One region of the Lysinibacillus sp. K60 genome, then DNA from elsewhere that is predicted to be linked to it. Evidence: riboswitches for the same ligand, from Rfam matches in the RefSeq annotation. Region 1 holds a riboswitch; each other region holds the start of a gene.
The links. Region 1 has a riboswitch for S-adenosylmethionine ahead of HCH28_RS21280 (bifunctional homocysteine S-methyltransferase/methylenetetrahydrofolate reductase). Riboswitches for the same ligand answer to the same signal wherever they lie in the genome.

Region 1 (2,271 bases):
AACGAGACCCCTTCATTTAATTGCTTAATTAATTGGATTAGCTCCATGGAAGATACATCATAAACACTTGTCGCACCTGGGAAATCTCCTACTTTCGTTGGATCACCCGTAACGGCCAACACATCATGAATACCTAAAGCATTTAACCCCATTAAATGGGATTGTAGACCAATTAAATTACGGTCGCGACATGTAATATGAGTTAGTGGGCGTACACTATGTGTGCTCTTCAACAATGCGCCCATTGCAATATTACTAATACGTGGAGAGGCCAGTGAATTGTCTGCCATCATAACTACATCTGCACCTGCATCATATAATTGCTTTGCTCCTTCAAGGAACCCATCGATCTCTAAATGTCTAGGTGTATCCAACTCTACTATGACAGAGCGTTCACGTTTAACTTTTTCATGAAGAGGCTCATACTTTGTTGGCTCCGCTTCCCGAACAATCTCAATCTTTTTAGGCTTCGCATGCTTCTCCTGAACCGGTGATAACTCTTCTAAATACTTCTTTGCTGCTGCAATATGTTTGGGTGTTGTACCACAGCAGCCCCCTATTAAGCGTACACCTTGATCACGCAATTCAACAGCCGCTCGACCAAAATAATCAGCTTCTGACTCATAAACGACACGCCCATCCTCTAAGTCCAGAAGTGAAGCATTTGGATAGGCTGACATAAATGCCTTATGAGGAAGTTCTACACCCTCAAATGCCAGAATTGTATGGTGTGGACCTAGTCGACAATTGACACCAACAATATCAGCACCTAGGGCTTCAAGCTCATGGAGAGCATTATTTAAAGACATCCCATTTTGTAAAACACCAGGCTCATGCATAGAAACTTGTGCAATAATCGGCAATTTTGTTTTTTCTCGTAGCATCTTTAAGGTTGCTGTTAATTCTTCAAAATCATAATAAGTTTCAAGTAAAAGGCCATCTGGATTCCCTGCAAGTAAGACTCTTGCTTGTTCTTCAATAGTCGCTAATATTTCATCCAAGGTTGCATCACTTTTACGAATTCCCCGAATACCACCAATTGTTCCTAAAACAAATTGACCGCCATCAGCCGCTGCTCGTTTTGCGATGGTGATAGCAGCTTCATTAAATTGTTGGACACGTGATTCTAATCCATAGCGAGCTAATTTAATGGCATTTGCACCGTACGTATTCGTTTGAATGATGTCAGCACCAGCTGCAATATATTCTCTATGAATCTTTTCAATTAACTCGGGTCTCTGAACATTCATTTCCTCATGGCAATACTCCAATCCATAGCCATATAGCACTGTGCCTATTGCACCGTCTGCCGTCAATACATGCGTTTTTAACCTTTCAAGCAATCCCATAAAATTAGCCTCTCTTTCTATGTCTCTATATAATAAAAAGCCTTCTTTCATAAAAAAGAAGGCTTTAACGATTCATCATTGTTGTTCCTTCTCATCTTCGACTCAACGGTCTTCTGGATTTAGCACCTGACAATAAAGTTGGTTGCTGAAGCTTCAATGGGCCAGTCCCTCTGCTTCTCTTGATAAGAATTAAGTATGAATTTTTTAAATAATTAAAAGAATCATATCGTTTACTGACGAATGAGTCAAGACTATTTCACATAACTAAGTTTTTTTTCACTTAAAATCTTAGAAATTGGCAAGTTCCTTTGCAAGCTCTTCGCCAATTTTTTTCCCATTTTGAATGCAAGCACCGATACCTACGCCAAAATATGAGCACCCTGCAATCGATAAATTAGGATATTTTTCATGTAATTCTTGTAGTAATCCTTGTAATGCCTCACGATGCGCTAGATCATATTTAGGCATTTGATCAATCCATTTTGTTACATTCACAACGGTTGGTTGCTCCTCTATTCCTAGGCTCTTTCTCACATCATCTAAAGCAACTGCTGCCAATTCTTCATCCGTCATGGCACGTAGTTGCTCATAGGCTGGATTGATGCTCTTATAAAAGAGTCGCACAAGTAATTTATTTTCTTTCGATGTATGCTTCCATTTACGACTAGTCCAAGTTGCTGCATTACAAGTAACGTCTGAATTATGGGAAACAATATAGCCTGTTCCATCTGCTGGCAATTTAGCATCTGGCACATCAAAACCTAAATAGATAGTAATCGCTGACGCTGTCGTAAATCGATCAAAATAGCGGTTTAAAGATTCATCCTGTAGCAGATTTTGGACAGTATCGTTCGGTAATGCTAAAACGACATAATCTGACTCAATAATTTCACCATTAGCTAAGGTAATAGTGTAGTTCTTA
Region 2 (2,271 bases), on a different contig from region 1:
TTAAAAAGTTAACGATTTTATTTGCCCATAACTGATTGGGACTAGTTAAAAATAGAACAATACCAATGACTAACCCAAGAATAAATGTCACAACCGTTGATATAGCTGTCATGTATAATGTTTCATACGTAGCTTGCCACATATTTTCCCAGTCTACATTCGGAAAGAGATTAGTTAGCATTTTCAATCACCTCCGTCTGTACTTCCACTGTATTTAAATAACGAAGGGCTTCAGTGACGTTTGTCTGAGAGCCATCAATTTGCACAATCAATGTACCATATGCACCATTTTTTGTTTGCGAAATATTTCCGTGAACAATACTTACTTCTACATCAAATTGTTTCACAAGATGTGAGATGACAGGCTGTTCTGTTTTTTCACCAACAAAAATAAGTTTGACAAGTTGTCCAGTTGGATAGTTTGTTTTAATTTGTGCTACCGTATCTTGTGTTTCCTTAGTGTCTGTAATTTGAGATACAAACTTCTTAGTAATAGCTGCCTGTGGGGCTTGGAAGACTTGCAATACCTCACCACGTTCCACAATTTCGCCTGCCTCCATCACCGCTACACGATGACAAATTTTGCGAATGACATGCATTTCGTGGGTAATCAGGACGATTGTTAAGCCTAAGCGTTCATTTATATCTACGAGTAAATCAAGAATAGCATCCGTTGTTTCAGGATCGAGTGCGGAAGTCGCCTCATCACATAGTAAAACCTCTGGATTATTCGCTAATGCACGTGCAATTCCTACACGCTGCTTTTGTCCACCAGAAAGCTGGGATGGATAGGCCTTATCGCGCCCTTCTAAGCCTACAAGGGCAATCAATTCCTTCACACGTGCTTCACGTTGAGCCTTTGGGAAGCCTGCGATTTCTAAAGGGAATGCAATATTTTCGGCAACTGTTCTCGACCAAAGTAAATTGAAATGCTGGAAAATCATACTTACCTTTTGTCTAGCCGCTCTAAGCTTTTGCCCTTTTATCGATGAAAATTCTTGATTGTTCACCGTTACTGTTCCTGCTGTCGGTTTCTCTAAACCGTTTAATAAACGAATCATGGTACTTTTACCAGCACCACTATAGCCGATAATGCCAAAAATTTCACCTTTATTAATAGTAAGGTTGACGTCTTTGACTGCCGTTAATTCGCCATTTGCTGTTTTGTATTTCTTTGTAATATTTTGAAGCTGGATCATAGCGAATACTCCTTTTCTCATATAGAAAACCCCTTCACTCACAGACAAGTAGAAGGGGTCACGTATGATACGTTAAACCGTTCTCTCATCTTTCAAAGAAAAATCTTTGAGTGATTTGGCACCTTTTCACATTGTGATGGTTGCCGGGCTTCATAGGGCACTTCCCTCCGCCACTCTTCATAAGAGTTCGATATATTTAATGTTTTAGTAATATATTTGATACTTTACCACGCTAGTAAAGTTCAGTCAATTGATTTTTTTAACAATTCATATAAAAATGGTACGGATTGAAAGGCATAAATTTTTTCTGTCACTTTTCCGCCATCACTGATGAGTAGACAGGGAACACTTTCAATTTGATGCTCATAGGCAATGTGTTCCAAAAAGTTGATATTTGCTTTACCAATTTGTAGCTGTGGCAGTAATTGTTCAATAACGGACATCATTTTAGATGCCACTGCACATGTTCCACACATCGGAGTATATAAATAAAATGCAGTTTTCTCTCCCGACTGTTTAGCCGTTTCCCACTGCTCTGTTGACCATTCTTCCATTTACTCACGCAACCTTACAAAATATATTCATTATGGATTGAAAAATGTGCACGCAGTAAAATCATCGCTAGGACTTTTCTTGGTGTCGTTTCTACTTCCTTGTATGTTGGCATTGTGCGCAGATGCTCAGCTTCTGGATAATGTCTGTCCATTAATGCACGTAGCTTATCCCCAGAAGTATCTGCATCAAAAAAAGTAAATAGCTCACAGCCCTCATAGGGATCCAGTAGTTCTTCTAGTTGATGCACACCAATTGTACCATTCGTACATAGTATTGTAACATTCTCATTCAAAATAGGCTCAATTTGTAGCTTATCTGAACGCCCTTCTACTATCAAGCATTTTCCCTCGAACATTACGCCACCTCCATTTAGAGATCCCCACTTATAAGTCATTATATAACAAAAAACGCCGGTAGTTGCCGACGTTTTTCGATTATGGCTTGTCTTATTCAGCGATCATTTCTTCGTATTGCTCTGCTGTCATTAGTTTCTCAACTTCTGATGCATCAGCAGGCT
Region 3 (2,271 bases), on a different contig from region 1:
GCTGAGCAGTGCATTGAAAGAATACCTTGTTGTGGTAATAAGTAGTTCATGATACCAAAGATAGATTTTTTCATTTCACCAGCATATTCTGTACCACCAATTAAAATAATTTTCTTTTCAAGTGATACGATGATGAATGTTTCAGAAGCAGTGCCATCAACCGCAGGATCTGCTTTAAAGTTAGGAGCTGAGATGACAGTGAAGTCAGCAACATGAGAAGCTAATTCATCTGCTGTTGGACGGATAAATAATTGATGAGCAAAAAGATTGTGCCATGCGTATTCATTAATAACTTGAATGCTTAATTGTGAATCTTTGTCAGCACCTGCAAAGCCTTTGAATACGAATAACTCGTCACGTTCTTTTAAATATTTTATTACTTTTACATATAGGTTATCGAACACTTCAGAAGAAATTGGTTGGTTTACTTTACCCCAGTCAATTTGATCTTTTGTGCTTTCTTCTTCTACCGTATATTTATCTTTAGGTGAACGACCAGTGTATTTGCCAGTTTCTGCACGAACTGCGCCATCTACTGTTAACATTGCTTCACCACGAGATGTAGCTTTTTCTGCTAATTGTGGTACTGAAAGTTGAACATTAATGTTACCGCCGTTTAATAATTCCTTCAGTTCGTTTGCAATTTCTACTGAATTCATCGATTAAATACCATCCTTTTTTATAGTATTCCCTTGATTTAGAGGGATTTTTTCTTAATTTCAAAAATAGTATAACACAATTGCTTAAATAATCTATACTAATTAAGAAATTATTTTAGAGTTTTTACCACTTTTCAATAAACTGACAAAAAATAATGTTTTTCGAGGAGAATACCATCAATCCTACTGTAATTAGGCATGAAGATTGAGCCACACATATGTTACCACAAGTAGCTAGGTATGTTGTAGGGATTAATTTGCTTCTATTTACATCATCATCCAAGTATGAAAAGTTTTTGTGTAATAAGTTCTTTCCTTTCTATACAGTAATACATAAGAAAATATTTGACAACGTTCGACCTTTTCAGTAACATGAGATTGAACGGATACTCTTATCCCGAGCTGGTGGAGGGTCAGGCCCTGTGAAACCCGGCAACCTGCATGAACTATTTCACGACATGCGTTGGTGCCAACCTGATGCAAGGGAACATCCCTTGAACGATAAGAGTGAAAGGTTACGCAGTCATTATTCCTTTCCTCATGTAAAGTAACGTGAGAAAAGGATTTTTTTATTGTTAAAAATCAATGTAAAGGTAAGTATATGTAGTTCTTTCCTTATTATAATGACGGATCTTTCGAAATCCTCGTGTTAAAAGCAGCAGTAACGGCTTGAGAGTTCAATCCTTAGGAGCGGACTTGACATGGGTAATGAGTACCGTATTCATACACAACTACTTATTGTAAGAGTATTTAGGAGGAAAACCAAATGACAAACCGTCGACTGTTTACATCAGAGAGTGTAACAGAAGGACATCCAGATAAGATTTGTGACCAAATCTCGGATGCCATTTTAGATGCTATTTTAGCAGAAGATCCAAATGCACGTGTAGCGTGTGAAACAACTGTAACAACAGGATTAGTATTAGTAGCAGGAGAAATTACAACTTCTACTTATGTAGATATTAAAGGTATTGTTCGTGACACTGTAGCTGAAATTGGCTATACACGAGGTAAATATGGCTTTGATGCTGAGAACTTAGCGGTGCTTGTGGCAATTGGTGAACAATCACCTGATATTGCTCAAGGTGTTGATCAGGCATTAGAGGCACGTGAAGGCTCTATGACAGATGCAGATATTGAAGCAATTGGTGCTGGTGACCAAGGCTTAATGTTTGGCTATGCATGTAATGAAACACCAGAGCTAATGCCATTACCAATTAGCTTGGCACACAAATTAGCACGCCGTTTAACAGAAGTACGTAAATCAGGTGAACTTGCCTATTTACGTCCTGATGGTAAAACGCAAGTAACGATAGAATATGATGACAATAATGTACCGGTTCGCGTGGATACAATTGTTATTTCAACACAGCATGATGAAGAAGCAACACTTGAACAAATTCAAGCAGATTTAAAAGAATTTGTTATTGCACCAGTTGTACCAAGTGAATTATTAGATGCTAATACGAAATACTTTATCAATCCAACTGGCCGTTTTGTAATTGGTGGACCAAAAGGTGATGCTGGATTAACAGGACGTAAAATCATTGTTGATACATACGGTGGTTATGCACGTCACGGTGGTGGTGCCTTCTCAGGTAAGGATGCAACC

Region 2: it holds a riboswitch for S-adenosylmethionine, as region 1 does, so the genes downstream of both, HCH28_RS12935 (methionine ABC transporter ATP-binding protein) here and HCH28_RS21280 (bifunctional homocysteine S-methyltransferase/methylenetetrahydrofolate reductase) in region 1, are expected to answer to the same signal.
Region 3: it holds a riboswitch for S-adenosylmethionine, as region 1 does, so the genes downstream of both, metK (methionine adenosyltransferase) here and HCH28_RS21280 (bifunctional homocysteine S-methyltransferase/methylenetetrahydrofolate reductase) in region 1, are expected to answer to the same signal.

Annotation. Positions count from the first base shown of each region.
Region 1 is NZ_JAASJR010000013.1:26,195-28,465, forward strand. Features, by position in the region: gene HCH28_RS21280 (bifunctional homocysteine S-methyltransferase/methylenetetrahydrofolate reductase) at 1-1,349, opposite strand, end outside; SAM riboswitch class I at 1,438-1,538, opposite strand; gene HCH28_RS21285 (protoporphyrinogen oxidase) at 1,638-2,271, opposite strand, start outside.
Region 2 is NZ_JAASJR010000005.1:221,343-223,613, reverse strand. Features, by position in the region: gene HCH28_RS12940 (methionine ABC transporter permease) at 1-181, opposite strand, end outside; gene HCH28_RS12935 (methionine ABC transporter ATP-binding protein) at 171-1,199, opposite strand; SAM riboswitch class I at 1,282-1,385, opposite strand; gene HCH28_RS12930 (thioredoxin family protein) at 1,442-1,753, opposite strand; gene HCH28_RS12925 (toprim domain-containing protein) at 1,768-2,109, opposite strand; gene gcvH (glycine cleavage system protein GcvH) at 2,201-2,271, opposite strand, start outside.
Region 3 is NZ_JAASJR010000004.1:283,858-286,128, reverse strand. Features, by position in the region: gene pckA (phosphoenolpyruvate carboxykinase (ATP)) at 1-659, opposite strand, end outside; SAM riboswitch class I at 1,049-1,167, shown strand; gene metK (methionine adenosyltransferase) at 1,426-2,271, shown strand, end outside.